4 regions of the Paenibacillus physcomitrellae genome follow, and region 4 is predicted to be linked to each of the others. Evidence: predicted binding sites of a transcription regulator. Region 4 holds the regulator's gene; each other region holds the start of a gene.

Region 1 (7,633 bases), 560 kb from region 4:
AGAACCGGGATGGAGGTCTCCCCTTCTTCCATCCTGATCGTGTCCGGAGCTCTTCAGGCGCTTCAGCTCGTTGCAGTCGGATTGTTGCAGCCGGGATCGTCGATCCTGCTGGAGAATCCGTCCTATCTGAACTCGCTGCATGTGTTCCAATCTGCCGGAATCGGGCTGACCGGTCTTCCCATGGATGAGAAGGGAATTTGCGTGCAGCGGGTTGAGGAACAGAAGAAGAAGCAGCAGGCTGCGCTTCTTTATACCATCCCTTCTTATCAGAACCCAACTGGTCTGCTAATGCCAGCCTCCAGGCGATTGGAGCTCTTAAAGGCATGCGAACAGGTTCAACTGCCGATCATAGAAGACGATGTGTACCGGGATTTGTGGTTTGACATCCCTCCCCCGCCCCCTCTTAAAGCGATGGATAAGAAAGGACTTGTCCTCTATATGGGCAGTACCTCAAAGACGCTCAGTCCAGGTTTGCGGATCGGCTGGGTGGCGGGACCCGAATCCGTCATCGACCGTTTGGCCGACATTAAAATGCAGACCGATTACGGCTCAAGTTCATTGTCCCAATTAACGGTTGCCCAATGGATGTCCGCCGGATACTATCAGGAGCATCTTGAACACCTTCGGATGGAATTGAAGAGAAGACGTGATTTTATGCTAGAATGGCTTGAGCGGGATTTCGGGGATCTGGCGGTGTGGGAGATTCCGCAGGGGGGATTCTACATCTGGCTTCGGCTGCTTCCCGCCCTTTCGATGGCCAAGCTGTTTGAAACGGCATTGGAGCAGGGAATTCTGCTGAATCCCGGCTATCTCTACGACCGGAACGATCACCGTCATCTGCGATTGTCCTACGCTTATGCTTCATTGCCTGAGATGGAACACGGAATGAAGCAGCTTGCCCGGATCATCAGACAATTGGCAGATGGCTAGAACGGAAGCCAAACCCTATCTTATTTTACAGGAGGCATTATGATCCAATTACATAAAGGCGAAATCCTATTTCGTCAAGGCGAGTCAGGTCCATTATTCCACTTGAAGAGCGGAATGCTGAAAATTGTCCGCGTCCATGAGGACGGTTCGGAATTTCTGGTAAACGTCATTGTGCCGGGTGAAACCATTCCGCACCATTCCTTAATCAGCCCTAATCCCTACTACGGGACAGCCGTTGCACTTATTCCGTGTGAAGTGGAGAGAATTCCAAGCAGCGAATGGTATCAGCAGCTGGAGCAGAATCCGGAGCGTTACCGCACCATTGCTCTCCAGCTCCAGGACAAACTGCGCATGATGCAGCAGCGAATCGACCAGCTGACCGAAATATCGCCGGCCGATAAGCTGGCTCAGCTGCAGTCCTGGTTTCATACGTTTATTCAGCCGGCTTCCCTCACCGATATTCTGACCCAAAGTGAAATCGGGCAGCTGATCGGCTTAAGGAGAGAAACCATAAACCGGCTGCTTAAAATTCAAACGCGCCAAGGCGGCCGTTAATCGGGCGAACCACGGCCGCCTTGGTTGGCAATGGCATCAACGATGCTCCGGCACTCGCGGTGGCCGGCATTGAGATCTGCCTCTTTAATCAAATCAAGAAAGAATTCGTTTCTGTCCTTCCAACTCCCGGATCGGGTGGATATTTTGGGTGAATTCGAGCGTTCCCAGATATTTGCCCGCTTCATCTCTAACGGCGAAATAACGAATGTATACAAATTTATCCTTGAACGGAATCCAGAAATCCTCCACATCTTTGGCACCGGATTTGAAGTCTTCCAGCAGTTTGTTCACAATATGCACGCTTTGAGGCGGATGACAGTTCTGTACGGTACGGCCAATGACCGCTTTGGTCCGGGCAAAGATACGTTCCTTGCCGTGCGAGAAATAACGGACAACGTCCTGATCGTCAATAAAGGTTAAATCCACCGGCAAATGGTTAAGCATCGTCTCAAGCTGGGTTAAGGACAGCACCCCTGTAGCCATGCGTATCAGGCCTTGGGAAATGGCCCCTGCATCCGAGCTTTTTTCCAAGCGTTCTGTCGCGTGTTCCACCGAGTGTCCAGACGAATGTTCTCTCGAACGTTCTTCCAGCTGTTCTTCCGGAGACTTTTCAGACGCTGCCCCTGGTTGTTCCTGCTCCCCTGCCTCAAAGGGTTCCGGGGCACGTTCCGGAATCCACCGCTGCTCCGGTGAAATAAGGCAGTACCCGATTTCTTCGGTTTCGGCAGCGATTTGAACCCACTCATCTTCCGTTAATTTCTCAAGGGCCATCGGCAGTAAAATATGTTCCTCCTTAAAGATCATGTCGTTCACTTCGTTCATCACCCGGTCCAGCAGCCCAAGCAAGCCTTCACGATCTCCGTTATAGTCTGTCAGCTTGGCTTTCAGCTCCTTGATGCCCAGACGAATTCCGTCATCTACTCCCCACATCACTTTGGTTGGTCCATGAATGCCGTACTTCTCAAGAAAAGGAAACAGCAGATTCTCTTTACGGCTGTAATGCTTATCCACATCGTAAAGCAGTCCGAGGTCAGCGAGCAGCTTGAGGCGGTTTTGCTCGTTATCGTCTTCCCGGAACCGCCCGGCATGCAGTGAAATCGTAAAGCGGACAAGCCGGTCGATTTCCTGATTTTCCATCTTGAACACATGGACAGGGTGACCCGGCTGTTCCTCCGGTTTAGCGGATCTATGGATTTCCTGAATAGAACCTTTAAATACGGCCGCATGAACGCTGCACAGCCGCTGCACCTCTTCTACCGGGATGCCCTCTTCCTCCATCAGAGACTGTTCCAAGGCTGAAATTTCAGCGACCGAAATGTCCCCTGCAGCTTGGTGAAAACGGTCTTGAACCTCTTCCACACTGGTTCCGTTATGCAATTCTTTGATGATCTCTTTTAGGGCGGCCAGCCGTTCGGCATTGGCTTCTTTGTAATGTTCCCGGTTGTTAATCAACTCGCTCATGGACGTTCCCCTCCTGATTTCCAACCCTTGTCTAAAAAGGTTGGCTTGGCTTGCTTCCAAATTACCATCGCCAAACTGCCAACTTTGTGATCATAATCACAATTTGAAGTGCGGCAGGAACGTACGATATAAGTACAGGAATAAGCAAAGGAGTGTAAAACCTATGGATATCCAACATTTTTCGGCCGGGCCCCATCCTCATCCCTACCCAAACAGCCCGTTCACCAAAAAGATCCTGTTTCAAGAACCGGGACGTGTGGTGTTTGTACTGACTTTCGACCCGGGGCAGCAGCTGCCCGTTCATAAACATCCGGGAGCTTGTCTTTACGCCACGCTGCTGGAAGGAGCTGGGACGGTATACGCAGACGGGCAAGGCGTCGAGATCGCTCATGGACAGGCCATTCGGGTATCGGGAGAAGAGGAATTCTCTTACCGGAGTGGAGAACATTCGAAATCCGTGTTATACGTGACATTAATTCAGTCCTAGTTAAGCGGGCCAGAAAGACAAAAAAGGAGCATCCTGGCTTACGTCAGGTATGCTCCCTCACTCTTATTCGGCTTGCAACACTCTAAATTAAATTTCCTTGGTCATAAATGCGCTGTTCGGATCGTCAGTATAATGGGCGAACGGTTCGCAGTAACCAAATCCCAGCTTCTCATATAGCTTGCGCGCCGGTTCAAAAAAAGCCATGGAACCGGTCTCCAGACTGAGCCGTTTGTAGCCTCTTTCGCGGGCCGCCTGAAGAATGTGGTTCAGCATCGCTTCCGCTACGCCCTTGCGCTTGTGGCCGGAAGAAGTCCTCATCGACTTGATTTCACCATGCCCGGCATCCAATTCCTTTAACGCCCCGCAGCCGAGCAGTTCGTTCCCCTCCCAAGCTGTCCAGAAGGTCATTTCCGGCTTTCTCAAGCCTTCAAGATCAAGCGCATGTACGCTTTCCGGCGGAGAAGTAGCAAACATATCCTGTAAATGCTCCTCCAGCAGCGCAATGACGGCCGCGCCGGTCAAATCATCCTTTGTAATCTCCAAGACAACTCAGCCCCTCACTATGTATTGCTCCTAGTATAGAGGTTCGAAGTGAAATGGACAATGTCTAAGACGGATAGCCGGGCGCCGTTCACATCAAAGAACCCGATGGTATTCTACCTTTTCTCAATTTTACCTTTTCTCTATTCTACCTTTTCTTTATACCGATCTCTGTATCCCAACCTCTTCGCGCCACTTGTGCGTCGGCTGCCAGCCAAGCAGCTTTTTCGCTTGTTCATTGCTGAGCAGGGTTTCATAACCCTCAAGCGGTGCCCGAATATCGGTTACGCCGGGATAACGGGCAGATATCAGCTCGCGGCTGCGAACATTCATGCTGGAATCATCCGACGCAATGTTTAAGGCAACGGCGCCAAGGCCATCCGTTTCAATTGCCAGCCTGCAGGCAACGGCGGCGTCGCGTGTATCAATGTAGCTCCAAAGAATCCGATCCCGTTCCTCAGGCTTATCAATAAAGGAAGGGAATCGTGCATACCATTCCGGAGGAATGACGTTGCCAAGGCGCAGCGATACGACCTGCATGCCGGTCCGCCGATGAAACATCTCCGCTGTTTTCTCGTTCACAACCTTGGACAACCCGTAGCTGTCTTCCGGCAGCTGCGGATGAGCTTCATCAACCGGTACATACCGTGGAGACGGCGGGTTAACAGCAAACACAATCCCATACGAAGACTCGCTGGAAGCGATAACCGCTTTGCGGATTCCAAGACCGGCTGCTGCTTCCAGAACATTGTACGTGGACATCACATTGTTGCGGAAAGTGACCTCCGGTGTCCGGATATGTGCTGCCGGAATAGCGGCCAGATGAACAACCGCGTCGGCTCCGGCCAAAGCACTGTAGGTCTCACCCAGATTCTCCAGATCGACGATCAAAGTGGGACAAATTTCTTCTTCGGGACGGCGCGTGTCTACATTCAGCACCTCGTAGCCTTGTTCAACAAAATGTTTGACGACCCAGCGGCCCAGCATGCCGCTTCCGCCCGTAATAATTACCTTCGCCTTCGCCACAGTTCTAACCCCTCCCTATAATGAACCTACTTCAAAATTTCCTCAATCCGGTTCAGAACCTCTTCGCTTAGCTCGATACCTGAAGCTTTGGCGTTTTCTGTCACCTGCTCCGGACGGCTTGCTCCGATTAAAGCACTGGCTACGTTCGGCTGGCGCAGAATCCAGGCCAACGCAAGCGTGCTGACGCTGATGCCCAGCTCACCCGCCACATGTTCAAGCTCACGCACTTTGTTGATCTTCTCCTCGGTGATTCCCTTGCGCATGCCTTCCAGCTTGGCCGCGCGGCTGTCCTGCGGGAGATCTGAAACCGAGGTATATTTGCCTGTCAGCAGGCCCTGTGCCAGCGGCGAAAAGACCACTTGTCCAATACCGGAACGTTCGCCGAGCGGAATAACTTCTTGTTCAATATATCGGTTAAACATGTTGTAGATCGGCTGGTTCACGACGATGCGGTCCAGCAGATAACGATCGGCAAGCGCCAGCGCTTCAGCCATTTGGGAAGCCTGCCACTCGCTCACACCCACATACAGCACCTTGCCTTGGCGGACAAGATCGTCAATCGCACGAAGCGTTTCATGAAGCGGTGTCTCCGTGTCATAACGATGGCAGTAAAAAATATCCACGTAATCATGTCCTAAACGTTTCAGGCTGGCGTTTGCCTGCTCAATAATGTGCTTGCGGGACAAACCTTTGTCATTGGGACCTTCGCCCATTTTTCCGAAAGCTTTGGTTGCCAGCACGTAGGATTCGCGCGGGTATGCCTTGAGCGTCTGCCCGACCAGTTCCTCCGCAGCCCCTCTTTCATATACATTGGCTGTATCAAAGAAATTGATGCCCAGCTCATAGGCGGTTTTGATGGAATTCACCGCATTTTCGCGTTCCACGTAACCTCCGTATGTAAGCCAGCTTCCCAAACTGATTTCACTGACCTTAAGGCCGCTGCCACCGAGTCTTCTGTATTTCATCCGAAATTCCTCCTGTCTTAGTGTTTGTCTCTTCAGTGATTTTCACCTGCAGTCTTTCTTTTGTTACGCTTACATTTTAAATAAGTTAAGGCCGGTTTTGAAGAAGGGAAAAGATCTTCACTTAATTATATCGAAGATAGATACTATACTTTACTATACTTAGTGATTATGATAGTGGCCTGCCTGCTTGTGAAATATCCGCTTTTTAAATTCGCCAAACCAACTTATCCTGATAAGGTCATATTATTTTTAGTAAAGAGATTGTATACTGGAAAATACTAAATAAAAGTTTATCGTTTTGGCAGGAGGACGTTATGAGCAGAGAAGACCGCAATAAACTTCAGAAAAGATTGCAGCCGCGGCATATTACCTTAATGGCCATGGGAGGGGTAATTGGAACAGGCATCTTTAAAGGAAGCGCCGAGACGATCGGCCTGGCCGGTCCAGGGGTTGTCATTACCTATATCCTGGCAGGGCTTCTCCTGCTGGTGGTCATGGGAGCCATGACCGAAATGGCGACGGTGTACCCGGGCAGAAACATGAAAGATTTTGTGCGGGAAGCTTTCGGAGAACGAACCTCGTTTATTCTTGGCTGGCTTTATTGCTTTATGTGGCTGGCGGTTTGTGTAATCGAGATTATTGCGGCAGGCAGCTTTCTGCAGTATTGGCTTCCTTCCGTCCCATTGTGGATACTGAGCCTGGCTTGTGCGGCGCTGATTATTCTCATTAACCTGATGAGCGTTAACAGCTTTGGAGAGGTGGAGTTCTGGCTGGCCGGCATCAAAATCGCCATGATTGTCCTGTTCGTGATCCTTGGCGTGCTGGTTCTCTTTGGCGTTATCCATGGAGGGGGTGATGCCGCGGCTCCTGGTCTAAGCCGTTTAACGGAGAACGGTGGGTTCCTTCCGAACGGCTGGACAGCGATTTTCTCCGCTCTGCTGGTCGTCACTTTCTCTTACGGAGGGTCCGAACTGATTGGTCTGACGCTGACGGAAACCGAGAATTCGCATAAAATTCTCCCGCGCCTTGTCGGCAGCTTTATCCTGCGGGTTATTTTGTTCTACACGCTCCCGATTCTCGTCATCTGCGCCTTAATTCCATGGAATGAGCTTGGCGGAAACAGCAGTCCTTTTGTTCAGGTACTGAACTATACCGGCCTGAAAGGCTCAGCCCACGTCATGAATTTCATTCTGGTAACCGCTGTGCTTTCCGCAGCCAACTCCGGGGTTTACGGAGCTACAAGAATGCTGCACGCCATGGCCGCCGCCGGGGAGGCGCCTTCCAAACTGGCGCAAGTATCGAAACGGGGGGTTCCTTATCAGACATTGAAGCTGGTTTCAGTGCTTCTGATCGCCGGGTCACTGCTGGGCTTGTTCGCTCAAGACCAGCTCTTTCGCGTGCTGATGGCGGTACCTGGTTTTGTGGTCCTGCTCGTCTGGATGACGTTTTGCCTTGCTCAGCTGAAGCTGCGCAGGAATTATCCGGTTAAGCCGACCTTTAGATTATGGGGTGCTCCTTACATCAACTATGTAGCGGTTGCCTGCCTGGGCGTTATTGCGGTCTTGTTCCTGTTTGATGAACAGAACCGGCTGAGTATTGGCGTTTGCTTGGCTTTCCTTATCTTTCTGATCATCAGCTCTGTCGTGAAATTCCGCAGAAAGAACTTGTA
Region 2 (7,633 bases), 2.4 Mb from region 4:
CGTTCCGTCTTGGGATCAAGGCCAATGGTCGGCTCATCCAAAATGAGGACGGGCGTGTTCTGCAGCAGGACGCGGGCCAGCGCCACGCGCTGGCGTTCGCCGCCGGAGAAGCGCTGACCGGCTTCGTGCATCGGCGTATCGAGGCCGGCGGGCAGCGAAGCGATCAGCCCGCCCAGACGGGCCGAATTGGCGGCCGCGGCGATTTCCTCGTCGGTAGCCGAGAGTTTGCCGAGCCGGATGTTGTTGCCTACCGTCGTATCGAACAAATGCGGGCTTTGGTTAAGCACCGCCGCATATTCGGACATACGCGGAGCCAGCTCCGCCGCAGGTATGCCATTTAAGGTGACTTCGCCCGCACTTGGCGCGAGCGCTCCGAGGATCAGTTTAAGCAGCGTAGATTTGCCCGCGCCGCTGCGGCCGATTACGGCAATCCGTTTGCCCTGCGGCAGCTCCAGGTTCACATGGGAAACAGATGGACGTTCTCCTTCGCTATAAGCGAAAGAGACATCTCGGATCGAAATATGGACCTGACTGGGCTGTGGAACGGCCGGCGCGGAAGTTACCACAGCCGGCTCGCCGCCGGACCCTGTGATCCGGTTTAATCTTGCCACCGCATCCTGGTATTGCGGAATCCGCTCCACGGCTTCGGAGATTGGCAGAAAGGCATCCATCAGCGGAAAAATAACCAGCACAAACGCAGCGATCAACGTAACGTCAATGCGGCCGTTGGCGTATTCCTGCCCGGACCAATACAGCGTAATCACTACGGCCAGGCCGACTGCGAGCTGGCCGATCAACGTCCGCAGCCGGGCCCAGCTGCGCAAAGAACGTTCGATCCGGGTCACGCGGGTCTCGGCTTCTTCATAGCTGTCCGCAAAAGCGGCGGCACGTCCGCTGATGACCCAATCGCCGATGCCCATCACCGCGTCGGTCAGCTTCTGGTAAAGCCCGCTGCGCTGTTCCTTTAGCTGTTTGTGTTTCGCCCGGGTCAGCCGGTAGGAGATATAAGGCAGCACAGCGATCAGAACCAACAGATAAATCGCGGCCAGCGCTGCGAAGCCGAGACTGAAGCGGCCGGCAAAAACAACGGCCAAAACGTACATGACCACGGCAGCTGCCGCCGGAAAAATCGTCCGGATGTACACGTTCTGCAAATTTTCGATATCCTCCGCCAATACGCCAAGGATGTCCCCCGTTTTTTGACGAGAACGAATAAATAAAGCTTGAGGTTCTAGCAGCTTATACAGCTTGACCCGCATTTTCGACAAAATGCGCAGCACAGCGTCATGGCCGGTCAGCCGCTCGACGTAATGAATCACTGCCCGAGCAATCCCGAAGGTGCGGACGCCGACGATCGGAACATAAACGAGCAGGATGTTTTCCGGTCTGAGCGCGGACTTCGAAATCAGAAAGCCGGAGGTGAACATCAGCATGGCTGCCGACGCCAGCGTCAGGATGCCGAGCAGCACGATCAGCGCAAACCGCCAGAAATAGGCGCGAAAAAAAGGTTTAAACCACGTTTCCCCGTTCATGCCAATGCCTCCCTTTCCGCATTTACCAGTCCGTAATAAACGCCCTTGCGGGCCATCAGCTCTTCATGGGTACCCATTTCCGCCAGCCTGCCCTGCTCCAGCACCAGGATCTGGTCCATCTCCCGCATCCAATGCAGGCGATGGGTCGCCAGCAGCACCAGCTTGCCTGCAAACATGGGCAGCATCATTTCTTTCAGCTCATATTCAGTTTCGATATCGAGGTGAGCTGTCGGTTCGTCCAGCAGCATCACGGGACGGCTGCACAAAAAAGACCGCGCCAGCGCAACGCGCTGCTCCTGCCCTCCGCTCAGCGGACGCCCTCCTCCGCCGACCAGCGTTGCCAATCCTTGCGGCAGGCTATGAAGCAGCTCTTCCAGCCCGGCCGCTTGAACCGCCCCCCGGATGTCCGCTTCCGAAGCGTCCGGCGCGTAAAAAGCGATGTTCTCAGCGAGCGTTCCGCTGAACAGAAATGGCCGCTGCGGGATGTACGTTATCAGACTCCGCCAGTCGGGCACGGCCAAGTTGTCCAGCTCCATCCCGTCAAGCCTAAAAGTCCCGGCGTTTGGTTTCAGGAAACCGCCGATTACGTCGATCAAGGTGGACTTGCCTGCGCCGCTCTCCCCGATAATGCCGATTCGGCCCGTTCCCGGCAAGGTAGCGGTGATGCCGGCAAGGGAGTCCTTGTCGCCTTCCCCGTGGCTTACGGTGAGGCCGGACATTTTTAAAACGCTTGAGGGGGTCCAAAGAATCTGTCCCGGGGTTTGGTTCTTCATGTTCCGGTCGGGCATCGGTTCAACGGCATTTCCGGGCTGAGCTGCCAAAGGCGCGCCGGTTTGGCCAGCCTTCATAGTCCTATGCGAACCGGCGGTCTCGGGGTCGTCGGTTCCGGCAATAATCGCGCGGATCGTTTCACCCGCTTCTTTGCCGTCCATCGTCGCATGAAAATCTGCGCCGACCATACGCACCGGCAGAAAATATTCCGGCGCGAGGATCAGAACCGTCAGCGCTGGCAGCAGGGTAAGGCGCCCGTCAATCAGACGGAGCCCCAGGCTCACCGCCACCGACGCCACTGACAGCATCGTGAAGAAATCCAGGGCAAACGAGGACATAAAAGCTACCCGCAGCGTTCTCATCGTAGCTGAGCGGTAGGAGTCGCTGACTTTCTCGATGGAGCGGACATGGCCTTTGCTCCGGCCTAAATATTTCAGCGTCTCCAGCCCGCGCAGCGAATCCACAAAGTGGTTGGACAATACGCGGTACGTGCCGATCTGCCGCTCCGTCTGCCGGCGTGCTGCCAGCCCCACCAGAATCATAAAGACGATCAGAATCGGCATCGTAATAATCAAAATTAGGCCCGACATGACATCCTGTGTAAACACGAACAACAAAACCAGGACAGGTGTCATTCCCGTGGCCAGCATGCGCGGCAGGAACAGCTCCAGATAGGTTTTATATTTGGAAATGCCGTCCAGCACCAGGGTGACCAGCTTGCCTGTGCCCTCCCGGGCGGCAAAACGGGGACCCAGCGCAAACAGCTTGCCTACAAACGCCTTGCGCAGCGCGCTCCCGGTTCGTTCGGCAAAACGGTAGGCCAGCCGCTGCTGCAGCAGGTTCGTCAGCTGCCGGACCGTAAAACCAAGCAGGAACAATACGAGGCTGCCGTATTGTTCCTGCAGGGATTCGCCGTTAAACAGGCCGGTGACGGCATCCGCCAGCCACTTGGCCTGCACAATAACGGCAAGAGTATGAATGAACGTCAGCGCGGCCATGAACGCCATAACCGTCCGAATTCCTTTTAACTTCAGCAAGTTTTTGTCCATGTCCGTTCATTCCTGTCTCAATGATTAATATTCCAGATGCGATTTCTCGTGCACCCGTTTGTGGAAGACGAAATAACTCCAGATCTGATAACCGAGCACGAACGGCAGCAGCGACACGGCGACGATCGTCATGACCTTCAGCGAATAATGGCCCGAGGCCGCATTATGAATCGTCAGGTTGAAAGCCGTATCGATCGAGCTGATCATCACGTTCGGGAACAGCCCGGCAAATACGCCGACAATCGCCAAAGCAATGACCGCGCCGGTCATGCCGAAAGCCCAGCCGTCCCGTTTCCGGCTCAGGAAATAACCGGCCAGCAGGAAAGCGGCCAGTCCCAGCAAAGCCAACACGCTTAATACGGCGCCATGAGCTTCAAAGATATCCGTAGCCAAATAAGTGGCGATGCCGGTCAGGGCCAGCAGGGCCGCCAGCGGATACAGCATCTGTTTAGCCAGCTTGCGCGCTCTGTTCTGAATATCTCCCTCCGTGCGGAGTACCGTGAACAGAAGGCCGTGCACAAAACAAAGCACCGTAACGGTAATGCCGCCCACCAGCGTATACCAGTTCACCATGTCGAACAGTCCGGCTCTCATCTCCATTTGCCCGTCGATCGGCAGGCCTTTCATAAAGCCGGCGAAGACGACGCCCAGCAGGAATGGAGGCAGCAGGCTGCCGATGAAAATGCAGACGTCCCACGTTTTTTTCCAGCGGTCGTCCTGCACCTTGCCCCGGAATTCGAAAGCGACCCCTCTGGCGATCAGCGCCAGCAGAAGCACAACTAGAGGTGTATAGTAGCCGCTGAACATCGTGGCGTACCAGTTCGGGAAAGCGGCGAATATGGCGCCGCCCGCCGTCAGCAGCCACACTTCATTGCCGTCCCAGAACGGGCCGATCGCGTTGATTAACACGCGGCGTTCCGTATCGTTTTTGGCAAGAATGCCTGTAGCCATGCCAACCCCGAAATCAAAGCCCTCGAGGAAAAAGAAGCCGATGAACAGCACCGCCACCAAAATAAACCAAAGCTCATTAAGAGACAGCATGATACCCCTCCTTGCCGAACGGATCTGTGGAATGTTCGTCGTCGGAATGGTCTTTGGCGTATGGACCTTGTTTGATCACTTTCACCCAAAGGAACACCATCACGACGGCCAGCACGGTATAAATTGCGCAGAAGGCGATAATCGAGAACAGCAGCTGGCCTGCGGTCACGTTAGGCGACACGGAGTCGGCGGTGGTCATCAGCCCGAATACCGTCCAAGGCTGGCGGCCGAATTCCGTCATGATCCAGCCTGAAGTATTCGCGATATAAGGCAGCGAAATGCCAAACAGCATCAAACGCAGGTAACCTTTGTTCGGGCGGTCCATTTTTTTGCGCATCCACAGGTACAAGCCGTAAGCAGCAAACAAAATCATGAGCGAACCTGCTGCCACCATGATGCGGAAGCTCCAGAAGGTCGTGCGCACCGGCGGGATGTAATTGCCTTCGCCGTATTTTTGCGTATACTCGGCCTGCAGCTCGTTCATGCCTTTGACTTCCCCGTTCAGTTTGCTGTAGGAAAGGAAGCTGAGCAGGTAAGGAATTTTAATTTCGTATTTATTTTCTTTGGTCTTCGGATCAATCGCCGCAACGACCGTCCATGGAGCAGGGTCGCCGCTTTTGCCCCAGAGGCCTTCGGATGCGGCCATTTTCATCGGCTGGGTCTCTACCAGGTACTGAGCCTGCTGGTGACCGAAGATGGCGGTCAGGAAAGAAGACGATAAAGCTACGATGACCGCGATTTTAAAAGAGTTCTTAAAGAAAGCATAGTCTTTCTTCTTAAGCATTTTGTACGCGCTGATGCCGCAGATCAGGAAAGAGCCGGTGGCCAGCGCACCGAGGACGGTATGCGGAAATTCCACCCACAGCTGCCCATTGGCGATCAGGGCGAAAAAGTCGTTCATCTCCGCGCGACCGTTGTTGATTTCGAACCCTACCGGATGCTGCATAAACGAGTTCGCCGCCAGAATCCACAGCGCAGACAGCGTGGTACCGAAAGAAACCAGCCAAATACACAGCAGATGGACTTTCTTGGACAAACGCTCCCAACCGAAGATCCAGAGCCCCATAAAGGTTGACTCGAGGAAAAAGGCGGCGAGCGCTTCAATCGCAAGCGGCGCGCCAAAGACGTCTCCGACGAACCGGGAATAATCGGACCAGTTCATGCCGAACTGGAACTCCTGCAGGATGCCTGTAACGACCCCGACCGCAAAGTTGATGAGGAACAGCTTGCCCCAGAACTTTGCCATTGTTTTGTACACTTCTTTGCCTTTGACGACGTACATCGTCTCCATGACCGCGATCATAAATACCAACCCGATCGACATCGGCACGAAGAAGAAGTGGAAGATGGTCGTCGCAGCAAACTGGATGCGTGCAAGCACTAACGGATCCATGGATCATACTCTCCTTTGAACGATAAGAATGGGAGGCAAACTGCCTCTCTTGCTTGGAAAACTCACTGTTCTTATCATGGCAGTTCTTCAAAGGGGGTATTGTGATAAACATCACAATAGAAAACGGAAATTTATAAAATTTGTGACCATAATCACAACTTTCGTCGAAATTGCACACAAATCAGGCAAAACCATAGGCGATTTCGAAGTCTTTTTGCCTCAAAGCTCATTGACAGACTTGTTATGTGATCTGCCTCACAACGTTCAATTTTGAAGTCATTTTATAGCCCGAACGGGCTATGCGTCCTTTCCGGGATTCAGGTATCATAATACTCGTACAGATCAGGAAGAAGAAAAAGAAGGAGTGAAGATTCGACATGATGGTTCTTATGTCTGCGTTGGTGGCTGTCAGCTTTATAGTCATTGGCATTTTCTGCGCAAAGATTTTCAAAGAAGAAGATCAGCTCGAACAACAAACGCATTAAGTTCAAGTCTGGAACCTTACAATAACCATTTAGATTTAAGCTTTCCCTTTACCCATAACCTTGCACATCAATTTTAATTCCTTTCCTATTTAAAATAAAAATAACCGCCGCCTTTCCCCAGGGAAAGAACGGCGGTTTTGTTTTGCTGCTGAAGTCCGCACCAGCCAGCCCACTTACCTCATCAAAAGATAGTCTACAGCTCCACATCCGTAAGCTGGAATGTCGTCACATCCACCAGTCCGCGGTTGGAAATGCGCAGATCCGGGATGACCGGCAGCGCGATCAGAGAGAACGTCATGAATGGAGCATGGATCGTGCAGCCAAGCTCCTTCCAGCCCGCCTCGAGCCCGCGAACCTCTTCCACCACCTGGTCCAGCGGTTTGTCGGACATCAGCCCGGCTACCGGCATTTCGACCAGGCCCAGCACTTTGCCGTCCTTCACGGCAATCATGCCGCCGCCGCATTCCGCCAGCTTGGCTGCTGCGAAAGCCATATCTGCTTCATTAACGCCCATAACGAGCAGATTATGGCTGTCGTGCGCGACGGTGGAAGCCACCGCCCCGGCCTTTAACTGAAAGCCGCTTGCAAAAGCAAGTGAGATTTGCCCGCTTCCTTCATGGCGCTCTATACAGGCAAGCAGCACCACGTCCTGGTCCGGATTCGGCTGAATATATCCGTCTTTCACAGCCAGTTCGGCCGTCCGTCCAGCCGTGCGGGCGCTGTTCTCGATAACCTGAATGACATTTACCCGGGTCGTTCCATCAGCAGGCGTCCGTTTGCTGCGCAGCCGGAAATCCTCCGGTGTAAGCGCACGGGCCAGCTTCACCGACTGCCGGGCTTTCTCCGGATAAACGTAGGCCGGAAAAGGAACTACGATACGCCCCTGCTCCGCGACAACTTCTCCGTCTGCAATCACAGCTGCCGGAACCATCTGCCGCAAATCGCCGATAAGCAGGATGTCGGCACGTTTTCCCGGAGCGATAGCCCCTAAATCCCGTTCCATACCAAAGTATCTCGCCGTATTGATCGTAGCCATCTGAATCGCTGTAACCGGTTCTACACCTTCCTCAATCGCACGGCGCACCACGTGATTCATATGGCCTTTCTCCACCAAAGTCTGCGGATAGGCATCATCCGTCACCAGCGTTATATTGCCCGTTGGCGCGTGATCCTCGGTAACGACTTTAATGACTTCCTTCACATCCTGCCAGGCGGAGCCTTCGCGAATCATCAGATTCATGCCCAGTCGAATCCGGGCAAGCCCCTGCTCCCGGGTAACAGTTTCGTGATCGGACGTCACCCCCGAAGCGATATAGGCCTGCAGCATTTGCTGATCATCACTTGGAAAATGTCCGGTGACCG
Region 3 (7,633 bases), 150 kb from region 4:
TATCGAAGGGATTGGTCAAAGCTTCTCCAAACAGCAGTTTCAGGACATGCTGAAGCTGGGACACGTCGATTCGATTACGGTGTTCGCCAAATGCCATCATGGCTGGGCTTATCACCCGTCTTCAGCTAATGAGACACACCCGCATTTATCTTTTGACCTGCTGGGTGCGCAGATTGAAGCGGCCCATGAAATCGGCGTCAAAACGCCGGTTTATCTGTCGGCCGGGTTGGACGAGAAGCTCGCCCGCAGGCATCCGGAATGGCTGATTCGGGATCAGCAGGAGCGAATCAGCTGGGTATCGGATTTTATGACGCCAGGGTACCACCAATTTTGCATGAATACCCTCTATCTGGACCTTCTGGCGGCACAGGTACACGAAGTTGTCGCCCATTATGACGCCGACGGGATCTTCCTGGACATTGTGGGGGTAAGGGAATGTTACTGCCAATTTTGTGTGGCTGAAATTCGCAGACGCGGGTCTGACCCGCGCTGCGAAGAGGACATGAAGGTGATGTGGGAGGAAACGTATGCGAATTATGCCAACCGTATGAATGAAACGGTCCATGCGCTGAAGCCCGGGCTGCCCGTGTTTCATAACAGCAGCCATGTATCCAGGGGAAGACGAGATCTGGTTCATCTGAATACGCACCTGGAGCTTGAATCTTTGCCGACCGGCGGCTGGGGATATGATCATTTCCCTTTATCGGCCAGGTACGCCCAAGGATTAGGTGTGGACTTTCAGGGCATGACAGGCAAATTCCATCTGTCCTGGGGAGAATTCGGCGGGTTCAAGCATCCGAACGCGCTCCGCTATGAAACGGCGCTGAGTCTGGCCAATGGCGCCCGCTGCTCGATCGGCGATCAGCTGCATCCGGCCGGGATGATGGACCCCGCCACCTATTCGCTGATCGGAGAAGCCTACCGCGAAGTTGAAGCAAAGGAACAATGGTGCCGGGACGCCGTCTCCATAGCGGACGTAGCCCTTCTGTCCGCTGAAGCGGCCGGCCATAGCTTCGGACGGCCGGAAGCCGACCTTGGGGCCGGGGACACGGGAGCCGTACGGATTTTACTTGAGGGACACTATTTGTTTGACGTCGTGGATACAGAAAGCGATTGGAGTTCTTATAAAGTGATGATTCTGCCGGACTCCATCGCGGTAACGGAGCCGCTTAAAGCCAAACTAAACGTGTTTCTGGAAAGCGGCGGCAAGGTGCTGGCCACCGGACGGTCGGGGCTGGCGCCGGATGGAAGCCGGTTTGAGCTCGAGCTTGGCGCCGTATGGCAGGATAACTCCAGCTTCAAACCCAGCTATATGCGCCCTGAGTTTGAACTTCCTTCCCTGCGCGGTTCGTCGTTCGTCGTGTACACGGAAGGCCAGGACGTGACTCTTGCTCCTAACGGAGTCCAACTGGCTCAAAGGGAAAATCCTTATTTCAATCGGGACCTGTTCACGTTCTCTTCTCATCAGCATACTCCCTCTAATCTGAAGGAAGCTGGTCCCGGCATGACCGAAGGACCGAACGGTATTTATATCACCTGGAACCTCTTCGAGGATTATGCCCTGAAAGGAAGCCTTCCGGTTAAGGAAATGGTGAAGTACGCGCTGGACCGCCTGCTGGCATCTGCAACTGCCGCACCCGCTGGATCAGATGGTCCGGATGGTTCAGATAGATCAGATAAACTAGAAGGTTCAGGTGATTCAGATGATTCAGGCGGTTCAGGTGGTAAAACGATAGAGGTCAACCTCCCCGCCCAAGGCATCGTTACCCTGCAGCAGCAGAACGCCGACAACCGCTGGGTCGCTCACTTGTTATACGGTCCACCTGTAAGAAGGGGACAAAACGTAGAGGTGATCGAAGATCTGCCTGTTCTGGCCGATACCAGATTGTCCGCTGCTGTAACTGAGGAAGTAAAACAAGTTTATTTGGCCCCACAAGGTACTTCTCTTCCTTTCCGGCAGAATAGAGGCATTGTTACCTGTTCGATTCCGGCCTGGTCCTGCCATCAAATGGTCGTGCTTCAGTTTTAAAGGGAGTCCGGCTTGTCCGTCATAACGGTCGATATCGGTCAGCCGGAAATTTAAAAACCATCCGCTTCGGCGGATGGCTCTTTTAATCAACTAAGTGTCTAGGCTTGCAAGACTTTCGTTTCAGCTAATCTCTGACCGTACGTCTGACAGGCATCCAAATCTCACTCTTAAAATGCGGCGACGAAACATCGCTGCTTTCGTTCCACAGTATTTCCGGCCCTTCCGCTGCTTCGTAGCCCGAGGACGGAAACCACTCGGCATAAATTTGGCCCCATACCTCCTGCAGCGCTTGAGGGAATGGACCCACCGCCGTAAAGACGGCCCATGTTCCGGCGTTAACTTCAAGGCAGTCCATATCCTCCGGACAAGCTTTCGTTGTGGCTGCCCCAATGAAATGGTCCAATTCGCCCTGCTCCTCCATCCGGCCCTCTGAAAAATTCGTAGAAGCGCTGATCAGCCCATACGGTTCTCTGCCCGACAGCTCTTTGAGACGTTTGATTTTAGCTTCATCCAGACTCTCCCACATGGAAGCTATCTCCGGATTGACGCCCTCGAATTGGATCCGTACCCTTTTCTTCAGACCGGCGATTCGGAAAGCCTCTTGTTCTACGATACGGTAGTTCATTTCTTTTCCTCCCTTAATCGTTAATTGAAACGTCATTCGGGGAAAGGATTTCAGCGGCTGATCTTTACCTTTGGCCCTGGCATCCGAAGGCGTTACCCCATGGAAATTCTGAAAGGCTTTCGTGAAGGCATCCGGGGAGTTATAACCATAAGTCAGAGCAATATCAATGATTTTGTTTGCAGTGTGCTGCAAATCAACAGCCGCCAGGGTTAATCTTCTGCGCCGGATATATTCCGACAAGGGAATCCCGGACAGGAAGGAAAACATACGTTTAAAGTGATACTCCGAACATAAGGCCAGCCTCGCTATTTCCTTATAATCGATCTCCCCGGCCAGATTCTCTTCGATATAAACCATGGCCTGATTCATAGGCTCCAAAGTATTCATTTCGCCCTCCTTTCCTCATGAACAGCTTAACAAACAAGGTGAACGCGCATCCGACAGTTGGTGCACCAAAATCGCGGAGGACCTTCGAGGGAAACATCGAGGAACCGATGAGAAGCCGCGAGGATACGCGAAGCAACCACGGCGAAACCAGTGGAGAATGCAGCGAAGAAACCAGTGAAGAAACCGATTATGCAGCAGATTAAGTTAACTGGAATATAACATAAAAAGCAGCCGGACTAACAGTGATGAAAACGGCTGACCTGCTGACCTGCTAACCCGCTGACCTGCTAATCTCCTATAAAAATCCGATAAACATCGGCTAGAACAAAAATAGCCCGTAAACCAAAACCGCTGTTTAAAGCGGTTGGTCCACAGGCTAGTCTGCCGGTTTACGACTGGTAGTGAAGCTTTCCAGTTTGAGCTTCCTATTCTCTCCCTTGTATTCTTGCGTCTTTATTCTTTCACTTCAGTTGCACCGGTCACTTTACCGTCAATCACGGCTGTGCTTTGCAGATCTGCGCTCTTGAAGTAGAGGTTTCCGTCAATGGTTGCCGTTTTGTCCAGTGAGAAACCGTTAGCTTCTACATAGACATCACCTTTCAACGTACCGCCCTGAATTTTGAAGTTTTCGCTTTGCACAGTCATTTTTGGTACAGTCAGCGTATAAGAAGCCGTAATGTTATGATTCTCATCCTGGGAATAAAGCGCCAATTTGCGGTAAATGGCATTCTCAGCAGCGCCTTTATCATGGAATTCGCCGGATACCGTCACTTCCTTATCTACGGTAAGGTCATTCAGAATCGCTACAATCCAGTTACCTTTATCACTCACTGCGGAAATAAACGGATCGGCCTGATTGACGATGGAAGCGGTGGTGACAGCGTCCGTTTGCTCTGCTGCCGTGCTTGCCGGAGTGTTTGCCGCATTGTTGTTGTTTGAACCGCATCCCGCCAGCACTGCGGCCGCAATTCCCATAACTACCAAACCTTTAATTACTTTCATTGTTCAATTCCCCCTTAATGTTGTATCTGAGAGAATTATAAATAGAACGGGCATAACAAGTAAGTGATTAATTTCACAACCAATATAAAAAAATGCTCACAGGCTTGCTGCCCGTGAACACTTTCTTTTTGCGATACTACGATTGTCTTGGAACGAAATGATTGGCTATCCGATTAGCCAAGCGCGGCTATTACTTGTTCTGCCGTCCGGATTTTGCCTAATCTCGGGAAAACCGTTTTGACCACGTAATCATGCTCCTCTTGAGCTGTGGCCGTCATGGCATCCTCGACAAAAATCTGATCATACCCATGCTGGAACGCCTCTCTCGCGGTCGTGTCTACGCCGATGGAAGTGGAAAGTCCGCACAGCACAATCGTCCTAATACCGCGGCGGCGCAGCTGAAGATCCAGATCAGTGCCATAGAAAGCGCCCCACTGCCGTTTGGACACAACATGGGCATTTGGAATGTCAGCCAGTTCAGGCACAATTTCATCCCAGCCTTCAGGCAGCTGCATGGAATGCGGCTCATGATCAGTTGCCGGATGAAGCATGTCTTTGCCGTCCAGGCTGGTGACTCTTACGAGCACGACAAAAGCGCCTTTCTCGGAAAAAGCCTCCGCCATCTTCGTTGTCTGTTCGACTAATTGATCCACCGGATAAGGCGCTGTCTGACGGCCCGGGATGGCTACACCTTTCTGCAGATCGATCACGACCAGCGCCGTTGTTTGCGGGTCCAGCTGTTGATTAGAATTAATATTGGATTGAGTCAAGTTATTCTCTCCCTCTAGCATGATTAGCCATGATTGGCCTGGCGGTTCTTATTCAGCTTTTGAAATACTTTCAGATAAACCCATAAGGCATTTAATAATAATAGCGCACTGGTGATGAAAAAGACCGACCGGAAGCCGAACCAGCCGGCTACCTGGCCGCCGAATACCGAACCGGCAAAGGCGCCTAAATACGTTGCCGCCTGGTTGAAGCCGAAGACCCGGCCGGTCAGGGTGTCCGGCGTGATTTTTTTAAGCAGCGTATTTACAGAAGGGCTCAGACCAGCTGCGGCAAGCCCAAGCATGAACCGCAGACCCGCCAGTTCCCACGGATTGCTGACAAAGGCTTGGGGGATGAAGATAATTCCCGATACGATCAGTGATACCAGGATGATTTTATGGGCTCCTGTCCGGTCAGACAGCTTCCCAAGCCGGGGCGCCGCTATAATATTCGCAAGTCCAGACGCCGAGAACGTAATACCAGCAATTAAAGCCGCATGTGTCGCATTTCCGGACAGCTGGGTGACGTATACGGTTAGGATCGGTTCGATCGAATACATCGCAATCGTTAATACGAAACCGGTGATGAACAGCGTTATCGTCAATTCTTTTTGAGGTACGCTGCCCCAGACCTCTTTCATCCGCGGAGCATGTTTATGCTGTCTTGTAAAAGATTCCTGTACAAATAACAAGGTGGTAACAAAGGCGACCAGCATTAATCCGCCCGTAACGAAGAATGAATTTTGCAGACCAAAATGCTCCGCAATAAACCCGCCTATGGTCGGTCCCAATAAAGAACCGGAAATATTGGCAGTAGAGAGCGTGCCGAGCGCCCAGCCGGAGTGTTCTTTATCCGTTTGAGTTGCAATCAGCGTAGTACACGCCGTGCTGTATCCCGTAATGATGCCCTGCAGCAAACGAAGTCCAATCAATTCGTATACGTTATGTGCAAATCCCATGCAGCCAACGACGATGGCCATCCCCAGGCTCGCACGGAGCAGCATCGGTTTGCGTCCGAATTTATCAGCGGCAATGCCCCAAATCGGGGAAAAAATCGCCGAAACAATAAAAGTAATTCCGAAAGCCAAACCCGTAAATTGGGTAATGGCGCTCGAATCCTGCACGCCCAGCTGTTTAATATAGAGCGGCAGAATCGGTGCAATCTGGCTCATCCCTATTCCGGTGACGAACATGCCGAACCAGCATATAAACAAATTTCTTTTCCAAACAGGCATACCTAAGGCCTTCCTTCTGCTAGTTACGATGTTAGCGGCCGCTTGATCGCACTGTACAATCACGTCCTCATTCTAGCAATAAGAAAGGCCTTAAACCATGCAAAATTTTAAACTCCATGGACATTTTTGCTGTAAAATTCCGAAGGACTGAGCCCCTCGCTTTTCTTGAACAGCCTGCTGAAATAGAATTCGTCGCTATAACCCAGTGCTCCCGCCACCTCTTTGATCTTGGGACTGCCCTCGATTAGCATCTCCTTGGCTTTGTCCATCTTCAGCTTGTTAAAGAACTCGATCAGCGAATAACCGGTCATTTCCTTAAACGTTCTGGACAAATAAGCTGGCGACAGCTGAACCAGTTCAGACAGCTCGGCGAGCGTTATTTTGCCGGTTAAATGCTCATGCATGTAGGCGATGATTTTCTCCACCTTTAATGAAGCCGAATAATTTTGCTGGTTCAGCTGATCTTTTTTGATCCCCTGATAAAGGGTGATGAACAGCTGCTGAAGCAGCGTCCGTGACGTGAACTCGTAACCGGGCAGTTTGCCGTACCAGCTTTCGCAAAGCTTCTTGAACGCATCCTCGATCTGATAAAAGTCCTTAATCTGCTGCACCGGCTGAAACGGTAAAACCCGGCTCTCCTCCTGAAGCTCCCAGCCTTCTTCGCTGAAGTTCACCCTTGTAAAACTGAAATGAACGGTCATTAACCGTACAGGGCTGTCAGGGCCGGTTTCAAGCGTATGGGCCACATTAGGGGCGATATACAGCAGCATCCCGTCCTTGAGTTCGTATTCCTTCTTATCCACGATAAAAAAACCTTTAGCTTCGCTGATCAACACCAGCTCGTGATGCGCCAAGGTCCGGCTGATCTTCACCGATTTCAGCTGATCTTTCTCCGACTGCCGGAAATTGCAATAATGAATATGAAAATACAGGTTATTGATATTCATCGATTCTATCCTCTCGCGGCCATTTTGCTTTGCCCGTAAATAAAAGACGTCAGCCAGCTGATTAAAGCTGCCTAACGTCTTTAGCTTGTTGCTGCCTGCCGGCCTGCCGCCGATCGGCTACCTTATTTTCCCGTAATCCTGCGATACGTTTCCCCGTCCGACACCATATACAGCTTGGCTTCCGCCGGAATCGGTTCATCTAACTTGCGGTTGATGCCCAGATCGCTCCGGTCAGCCAGCAGCGTCGCCCCCTGCTGCAGCAGCGCCGTAAATGCGTCACCGTAGGTTCTCCAGCCGGACTGGACCGGAACCTCGTAAATATCGCTGCCATAGCTGCGGCTCAGCAGCTGCTGGATAATGTCCGGATTGCTCTCCTGCAGGGCCGAGCGGACCGCCAGCCTGGAGATCGCATCGTGGGACAGCACAAATTCGTTCACCTGGGCATGCTTGAAGTTCTGGATGTTCTTCTCCTGGGTAATCTCCACCGTTGTATGTACATGACTGGCCAATCGTTCAATACTGGAGACGATCAGAAGCGATTTCCCGTCAATCAGCGACGTCTCTTCAATCCTGGAATCGGCGAAAATAATGGCCGCCCGGCACGCCCTGATATTCGCTTTCTCCAGCACCTCATCCGAAGC
Region 4 (7,633 bases):
CCTGAATCAATGGGTCAAACGCTTAAGCTTAACATTGATTCGGTTTCGCACTGATTTCATTTTGTTCAGGATGAGGTGAGATAATGTTTGAACATATCTTTGCGGAAATGAACAGCGCGCTGGATGATATCGCCCGGCGCTATCCTGAAGCGGAAGGCGAACAGAAAGAATCGCTCGGCATGAAGTGGAAGCTTTTGAAGCAAATGAGTGACGGCATTATCGAGGAATGGATGTCTTTTGAGGAGAAGATGGGGGAGATCCGCCGCAAATGCGGAGACTTTGAAGCCGAAGATCAACTGAAGATCATCGAACTGGGCGGAGGGCCTTTTATTAAAGGCCAAGGTTATTTTACCTTGAAGATGTACGAACAGGCTTCCGAGCATTTTGAGAAGGCGTCCTGCCTTTATCCGGATAACCCCCTGCCCTTGTTGTTTCTGGCCGTGTGCCGCGTGCATCTGAATGACAGGGAAAATGCGGCTGGGTATTTAAATTATATTTTTACACATGGTAAGGACAAGAAATTAAAAGCGATCTGCTGCAATGCCTTGGGTTGTTTGGCCGCTATGGACAATCGGGTGGAGAAGGCACGGGGCTTTTTCCTAACCGCCTACAAGCTGGATCCGACATTGCCTGAACCGATGGCCAACCTGGAGGCATGTATGGAGAACCGGGGAACATACCAATTCGAAAGCCAGCTTCATGCTTATATGTAAAGCAAGGTGAACGATGCGTTGCAGACGCATCGTTTTTTTGATTCTTATTGACCGCGCTGCCTTCGCAGTCCCGTATTAATTTTCAAACGTGTTTTTTTTTGATATGCTAGGTGATAGACCCGAAAGAAAGGGATTTTGCAACCAATGAAGTATGCTGTACTCGATTTTGAAACAACGGGTAATCAGTCCACCGATGAAATTATACAGGTCGGGCTTGCCATCATAGATCATGATTCCACCATCTCGCAGGTCTATTCTTCTTATGTCAAACCGGGAGTGCCTATCCCTCCATTTATAACCGGCTTAACAGGTATCACGGAAGAGGATGTAGCGGACGCTCCTTCACTTGACGATGTCATAATGGAAATGGTTCCGCTGCTTGATGACGTCGTTTTGGTGGGGCATAACGTAGCATTTGACTTTAATTTTTTGCAGCAGGCTTTGGACACCTGCGGTTATCTTCCCTTCACGGGAAGAATTTTGGATACGATGGATTTCCTGAAAATTTGTTTCCCTTCCTTAAATTCTTATCAGCTTGGTCTGGTCAGTGCGGAATTTGGACTCAGCCATGACCGGCCGCATCAAGCGGACAGCGATGCTGTGGCCACGGCTCTGATTTTTCTGAAGTGTCTGGATGAGCTTGCGGAGCTGCCGCTGATTACGATTCAGCGTCTGGCTGATTTGTTTGCTGCTGAAGACAGCGATTTAGGCTGGTTCTTTGATGCTTTGCTAACGGAAAGGGAAAGCCAGGCCGAACAGACGGATGACGCCGGTTTTGTGTATTACCGCCAGTTCGCCATGCGCAATGAAGACTGGATGGATATTTTACCTGCAAGACATGACGCCGATGAGAATCCGCTTGCCAAGGTCAGCTTTGACCAATTTCTGGACCAGGTTCAGGGGAATTTGAAAGAGAAGCTGCCGTTCTATGAAGAACGGGAAGCGCAGAAGATCATGCTCAGCCAGGTCGAGCAGGCTTTTGACGAAGACAAACATCTTCTGGTGGAAGCCGGCACAGGTACCGGCAAATCTTTGGGTTATTTGCTCCCGGCCATTTATTCCTCGGTTAAAACGGGGGAGAAGGTCATGGTGAGCACGCATACCATCAACCTGCAGGAGCAGCTAAGGGAACGGGACATTCCTCTGCTGACCGAAGCTGTTCCTTTTCCGTTTCGTGCGGCGGTATTTAAGGGAAGACAACATTATTTGTGTCTGCGCAAATTTGAGCACAAGCTCAGCCGGCGCGATTTTGTAAGTCCGAAAGAAGACAGCATTACGGCGGCACAGATGATAATCTGGCTCAGCCAGACTGAAACCGGTGACGATGAGGAGCTGAATCTGGGCCGCGGGGGCGATTTCTGGGAAACTGTTGCCAGTGAATCAGACTCCTGTTTGGGCCGCTCGTGCCCATGGTTCCGTAAATGCTTCTATCACCGGGCCAAGCATGAAGCGAGTGTAGCAGACGTTGTGATCACCAATCACTCCAAGCTGTTCACCGACATTCAGGCGGGTCATCAGCTGCTGCCTTCTTATGAACGGCTGGTGATCGACGAGGCTCATCATTTGGAGGACGTTGCCGGCAAACATCTGGGCCTGCACATGAAATATTTCTCCATCATTCATACCTTAACCCGGCTGTTTAAAGACAGCCGTACCGGACAGCTGGCGAATCTTCGGCTGCAGCTCGGTGCTTCCGGTGCCGAGAAAGCCTCCGGCTGGATGGAAACGATCGATTCGATTTATCCGGCTTTGCTCGAAATCAAGGAGAGCTGGGATAAGCTGAGTGAGCTGCTGTTCGGCTTGATGACCGAACGCAGCGATGCAGCGCCTGGAGAACCGGGACAATTCGTCAAACGGCTCCTTCCGGCCAAACGGCCGGAACAGTGGGAGACCTTTGGCCTGCTGGAGAACCAGATTCACGTGACTATCAGTGAAGTGCTGAGAAAGGGAGACCGGCTGGTTGCCGAAATCAAGGAAGAGCAGGATGACTACGGCGTTGACGGGTTGTTGACCGATATCAGCGGCTTGTTCAAGGATCTTGGCAGCGAACGTGACTCGCTGCGCTTCTTCATGAAGCTGGACAACGAGGAAACGGTGTACTGGCTTGAAGGAAACGGTCATTACCGCAGCAAATCCTTGCAGCTTTATGCCGTTCCGATTGATGTAAGCGAACAGCTGAAGAATTACTTCTTTGACAAGAAAAAAAGCGTAGTCATGACCTCGGCCACCTTGACGGTCGACAAGAGCTTCCAATATATGATCGATCAGCTCGGCCTCCAGGCAGCAAGTGAAGAGGAGCGTCTGTTGACGGCTATTCTTCCGTCACCGTTCAATTACAGAGAGCAGGCGCTGCTGGTAATTCCGAGGGATTTCCCAAGTGTGAAGGGCAGCGTCGGAGATGCGCATTTCGTCAATACGCTCGTGGATTCCTTAGCAGAATCAGCTGTGGCAACGAACGGAAGGATGCTGGTGCTGTTCACCTCGTACCGGATGCTGAAGCAGGTATACGAGCCGCTTAAAGAGCAATTATCGGCTCATAATATAACGGTCATCGGGCAGGGCATGGACAGCGGCAGCCGGACTAAGCTAACCCGGCGTTTCCAAAGCAAAGACGCTTCAGTCCTGCTGGGTACAAGCAGCTTCTGGGAAGGCGTGGACATTCCGGGAGATGCGCTGACAAGCCTGGCGATTGTCCGGCTTCCGTTTCAGCCGCCTAACCATCCGCTGGTGGAGGCCAAAAGCGAACGGCTGCAGCAGCAGAAGAAAAATCCGTTCACCAAGCTTTCCGTCCCGCAGGCGGTTATCCGTTTCAAGCAGGGCTTTGGCCGGCTGGTGCGTTCTTCTAGAGATAAAGGCATTGTCATCGTATACGATACTCGTATTCTGGATTCTTATTACGGCAAATATTTCTTGTATTCTCTACCTGGACCCAAAATGGAGCATATGCCACTAAGCCAGATGGTTCCGCGGATTACGGAGTGGCTGGAACCTATGGAAAACGACGCCGAAACAGGCGCAGCAAAGGGTGAATAAGATGAAATCGGAAAAAATTTCGGATGCCGTCGTTCGGCGCATGCCGGTTTATCTGCGGTATCTAAACGAACTGCAGAACCGGGATGTCATGACGGTATCCTCTCAGGAACTTGGACAAAATCTCGATTTAAACCCCGCTCAAATCCGCAAGGATCTGGCTTACTTCGGCGATTTTGGCCGTAAAGGCATCGGCTATGATGTGGCTTATTTAATCGAGAAGATCCGCCAGATTCTCAATCTGGATCAGGAAATCAGCGTAGCGCTGGTGGGTGCCGGTAATCTTGGCCAGGCACTCTCCAATTACAACATGTATTTGAAAGACAACATGAAGATTGTCGCTGTATTTGACATCGCTGAAGCCAAAATCGGAAGCCAGATCAATTATCTGACCGTCCAGCCGATCACAGAGCTGCCTGAAACCGTCAGAAATTTAGGCATACGCATCGGGATTATTACGGTTCCTCATTGGGAGGCCCAGCGGGTGGCGGATCAGCTGGTGGAGGCAGGTATTCAGGCCATCCTCAACTTTGCTCCGGTGATTTTGAAGGTTCCGGCGGAAGTACGGGTACATGCTGCAGACTTTACAACTGATTTGTTAAGTTTGGCTTATTATTTGGATCAAGGAAAGGAAAGTTCAAATGAGTCGTAAATGGTTGATTAAAAACGGGACTTTCGCGGTCATGAACCCCGAGAAACCGGTTATTAACGGATATATGCTGGTTGAGAATGACCGAATCTTGTATATAGGCGAAACCCTGCCAGAGGGAGCAGAGGGCGAAGGCGTAGAAAGCTTTGACGGCTCCGGTTTGTTGTTCCTTCCGGGTCTAGTCAATACGCATGGACATGCAGCTATGTCGCTGCTCCGGGGTTATGGCGATGATCTGGCGCTTCAGGTCTGGCTGCAGGAGAAGATGTGGCCAATGGAAGCCAAGTTTACCAGCGAAGATGTATACCATGGAACGGCGCTTTCCGTGCTGGAAATGCTGAAGGGCGGAACCACAACCTTCCTCGATATGTACGACCATATGGATCAGGTCGGTAAAGTCGCTCAAGAGAGCGGTATCCGGGCTGTGCTGACCCGCGGGGTTATCGGTCTTTGTCCGCCGGAAGTACAGACAGCCAAGCTTCAGGATGCGGTCAGCTTCGCCAAACAATGGCATGGAGCAGCAGACGGAAGAATCACAGCGATGATGTCTCCTCACGCTCCTTACACCTGTCCGCCGGATTATATTGAGAAGATCGTTCAGGCTGCACATGATCTGGATCTCCCGCTGCATACCCATATGTCCGAGACGCGGGCCGAGGTGGAGCAAAATGTCCGGGATTACGGCGTTCGTCCGGTAGAGCATTTGCTTAAAGTGGGCTTGTTCTCCCGTCCGTCGCTGGTAGCTCATGCGGTTCATTTGACCGATGAAGAGATTGCCATCCTTGCCGAGCATCATGTGGGTGTTTCTCATAACCCGGGAAGCAACCTGAAGCTCGCCAGCGGCGTTGCACGGGTAGTAGATTTGCTGAAGGCCGGGGTTACGGTTTCACTTGGTACGGACGGCCCGGCAAGTAACAACAATCTGGATATGCTGGAAGAAATTCGTCTGGCCGCTTTGATTCATAAAGGGGTTTCGGGGGATCCAACAGCAGTTCCTGCTTTAGAAGCTTTGAAAATGGGTACAGAATACGGTGCAAAATCCCTGTTCCTTCCGGAGGTAGGACGGCTGGAAGCCGGCATGAAAGCCGACTTCATTGCTTTGAATGTAGAGCAGGCTCATTTCCTTCCGAAAACGGATTATATTTCGCATACCGTATACTCTGCAGGGGCTAAAGATGTGGAGCATGTATGGGTTGACGGGCGGCAAGTGGTGAAACACGGTGAATGCCTCACTTTGGATGAAGAGCGTATTCGCTTTGAAGCACAGAAGGCATTTGAAGGTCTCCTTGCCCGCTAAAGAATCGGCTTGCTTGAGGGGAAGCGGAGCAGGGAGAGGAGTGTAGAAGGGGTTTGAGAACAAAAACAAAATGGATTCTGATTTCAATTCTGGTGGCTGCGGCGGTTCTCTTTGGTCTATACCGATATTATGTGTATGTCATGCAGGATACATGGACACAAGAAGATGCGGCTATCCTGCGGGCCAAGCAGGAGGCAGGTCTCGTCAAAACGATTGGCGTCACCAAGTCGGTATGGGACGATGTATGCTGGGTAGTCGAAGGTAATGATGCCTCCGGAGAACATATTATGGTCTGGCTGCAGGATGGCCAGCCGCCACATACGGAGCAGGTAACCAGCGCCTCCACCAAAAAAGCGATCAAGTCCAAAATCAAAGCGCTGATGCCCGATGCGGAGATCAAACGGCTTGTCCCGGGTATATATAACGGTCAATACGTTTGGCAGCTTTACTATAAAGAACAAGATCATTATTACTACCGGTTCTTTAGTTTTACAAACGGTGAAGCTTTGACTGAAGAATTTACACTGCCGAACCGCTAATCAACGTTATTCTGACAATTTGGAGAATTCAACAGGTCGTATTGATTTGATTTCCGGCAAACTCCTTTCAAGTGCCCATCGGGCGGAGGGAGTTTGCCGGTTTTTTTATGACGAGTGAAAATCAAGATATTTTCTTGTGTTACCGCAATAAAGCGAAAAAAGGAAAGAATTAAGCGCTTTCCTGCTGGTTTATCGCAATTGTCATATTATGTAACGCTGGAATATAATCCTCACAAGTTAACGGGCTATATGTTATATAACATAACATATAGTTAACAAAATTTATTGGGTGGAGGATGATTTGATGAAGAGGGGAAAGGTAAAAGCTCTAAAGGTACTGCTCGCGACGGGTTTAGCTGTGTCATTTTTTCTGCCCCACTTGTATTTATCACCTGTTTCTGCGGCCGCTGACTCGACTGCCACTACTTCTGCAATTGGTGTAGTTAAGAAACTGCCCAAAGTAGAAGTTATCGCGACAGGAGGAACGATGGCCGGTAAATCGACGGATGAAACAAGCTTCGATACATACAGAGCAGGTTCGCTGCCTATTGAAGACTTGGTGAAGTCCCTGCCGAACAAAGACCAGATTGCCGAGGTCAGTACCTATCAATTCGGTAACTCCGGTTCCAGTGCTTATTCCATGGAACAGCTGTATGATTTGTCCCTGAAAGTCGATGAGGCGCTTAAAACTCAAGATGGCGTTGTGGTGACCAGTGGAACGGATACGATGGAAGAAATTGCTTATTTCCTGGATCTGACCGTCCAAAGTCCCAAACCGGTAGTTGTCACTGGTTCCATGAGACCTTGGACAGTTATAGGCACTGATGCTCCGGCTAATCTTTATAACGCAATCAAGCTGGCTGCCAGCGGCAAAACAAAGTATTTTGGGACAGTTGTAATGCTGAATGACGAATTCCATGCCGCCCGTGAAGTAACCAAAACAAATTCCTACCGGACTGATACTTTCGTAACTCCGGAAATCGGAGCGCTTGGTTATATAGATGAGAAGAATATTCGGGTGTACCGAGCTCCCTTCCGGGCGCTTAAACCGGCCAGCGATTGGGCGACTCCGTTTAATTTAAACAAAATTTCAAAAAAGGATATCGCTAAAGTGGAAATTGCTTATTCGTATCAGGATGCGGGCCCAGGGGCCATCAGCGGGTTTGTGGCTGCCGGCGCCAAAGGCATTGTAACTGCAGGCACTGGAGCTGGCGGCATTTCCAAAGCCATGAGTGAAGAACGTGCCGAGGCAATCAAAAAGGGCGTTATCTTCGTTATGACAACTCGCACCGGATCGGGCAGCAATTATTCAAACGGGGACGGCGTTATCGCCGGGGATAATTTAAACGCGGCTCATGCAAGGATTCTGCTGCTGCTCTGCCTGTCTTACTCCAAGGACTTTGAT

The links. The regulator Rex, encoded in region 4, represses fermentation and respiration genes when NADH is low (regulators of the CRP and FNR family bind a similar motif). The targets are predictions, from matches to a motif close to TTGTGAAATATTTCACAA.
Region 1: a site for Rex is predicted at 3,031-3,048, ahead of CBE73_RS02535 (DUF438 domain-containing protein). Genes of this name have one in related genera too.
Region 2: a site for Rex is predicted at 5,886-5,903, ahead of CBE73_RS15735 (cytochrome ubiquinol oxidase subunit I). Genes of this name have one in related genera too.
Region 3: a site for Rex is predicted at 4,105-4,122, ahead of CBE73_RS04390 (polymer-forming cytoskeletal protein). Genes of this name have one in related genera too.

What each region holds. Positions count from the first base shown of each region.
Region 1 covers NZ_CP022584.1:560,737-568,369, reverse strand. The annotation lists gene pdxR (MocR-like pyridoxine biosynthesis transcription factor PdxR) at 1-930, shown strand, start outside; gene CBE73_RS02540 (Crp/Fnr family transcriptional regulator) at 973-1,485, shown strand; gene CBE73_RS02535 (DUF438 domain-containing protein) at 1,579-2,946, opposite strand; gene CBE73_RS02530 (cupin domain-containing protein) at 3,110-3,433, shown strand; gene CBE73_RS02525 (GNAT family N-acetyltransferase) at 3,521-3,976, opposite strand; gene CBE73_RS02520 (NAD-dependent epimerase/dehydratase family protein) at 4,133-4,999, opposite strand; gene CBE73_RS02515 (aldo/keto reductase family protein) at 5,026-5,964, opposite strand; gene CBE73_RS02510 (amino acid permease) at 6,279-7,633, shown strand, end outside.
Region 2 covers NZ_CP022584.1:3,491,698-3,499,330, reverse strand. The annotation lists gene cydC (thiol reductant ABC exporter subunit CydC) at 1-1,532, opposite strand, end outside; gene cydD (thiol reductant ABC exporter subunit CydD) at 1,529-3,352, opposite strand; gene cydB (cytochrome d ubiquinol oxidase subunit II) at 3,377-4,393, opposite strand; gene CBE73_RS15735 (cytochrome ubiquinol oxidase subunit I) at 4,380-5,786, opposite strand; gene ade (adenine deaminase) at 6,465-7,633, opposite strand, start outside.
Region 3 covers NZ_CP022584.1:969,495-977,127, forward strand. The annotation lists gene CBE73_RS04380 (alpha-amylase family protein) at 1-2,029, shown strand, start outside; gene CBE73_RS04385 (AraC family transcriptional regulator) at 2,154-3,041, opposite strand; gene CBE73_RS22095 (hypothetical protein) at 3,059-3,244, shown strand; gene CBE73_RS04390 (polymer-forming cytoskeletal protein) at 3,495-4,043, opposite strand; gene CBE73_RS04395 (isochorismatase family protein) at 4,217-4,813, opposite strand; gene CBE73_RS04400 (multidrug efflux MFS transporter) at 4,837-6,045, opposite strand; gene CBE73_RS04405 (AraC family transcriptional regulator) at 6,153-6,992, opposite strand; gene CBE73_RS04410 (potassium channel family protein) at 7,115-7,633, opposite strand, start outside.
Region 4 covers NZ_CP022584.1:1,120,570-1,128,202, reverse strand. The annotation lists gene CBE73_RS05115 (hypothetical protein) at 84-713, shown strand; gene dinG (ATP-dependent DNA helicase DinG) at 858-3,746, shown strand; gene CBE73_RS05105 (redox-sensing transcriptional repressor Rex) at 3,748-4,395, shown strand; gene CBE73_RS05100 (amidohydrolase) at 4,385-5,689, shown strand; gene CBE73_RS05095 (cell wall elongation regulator TseB-like domain-containing protein) at 5,743-6,228, shown strand; gene CBE73_RS05090 (asparaginase) at 6,533-7,633, shown strand, end outside.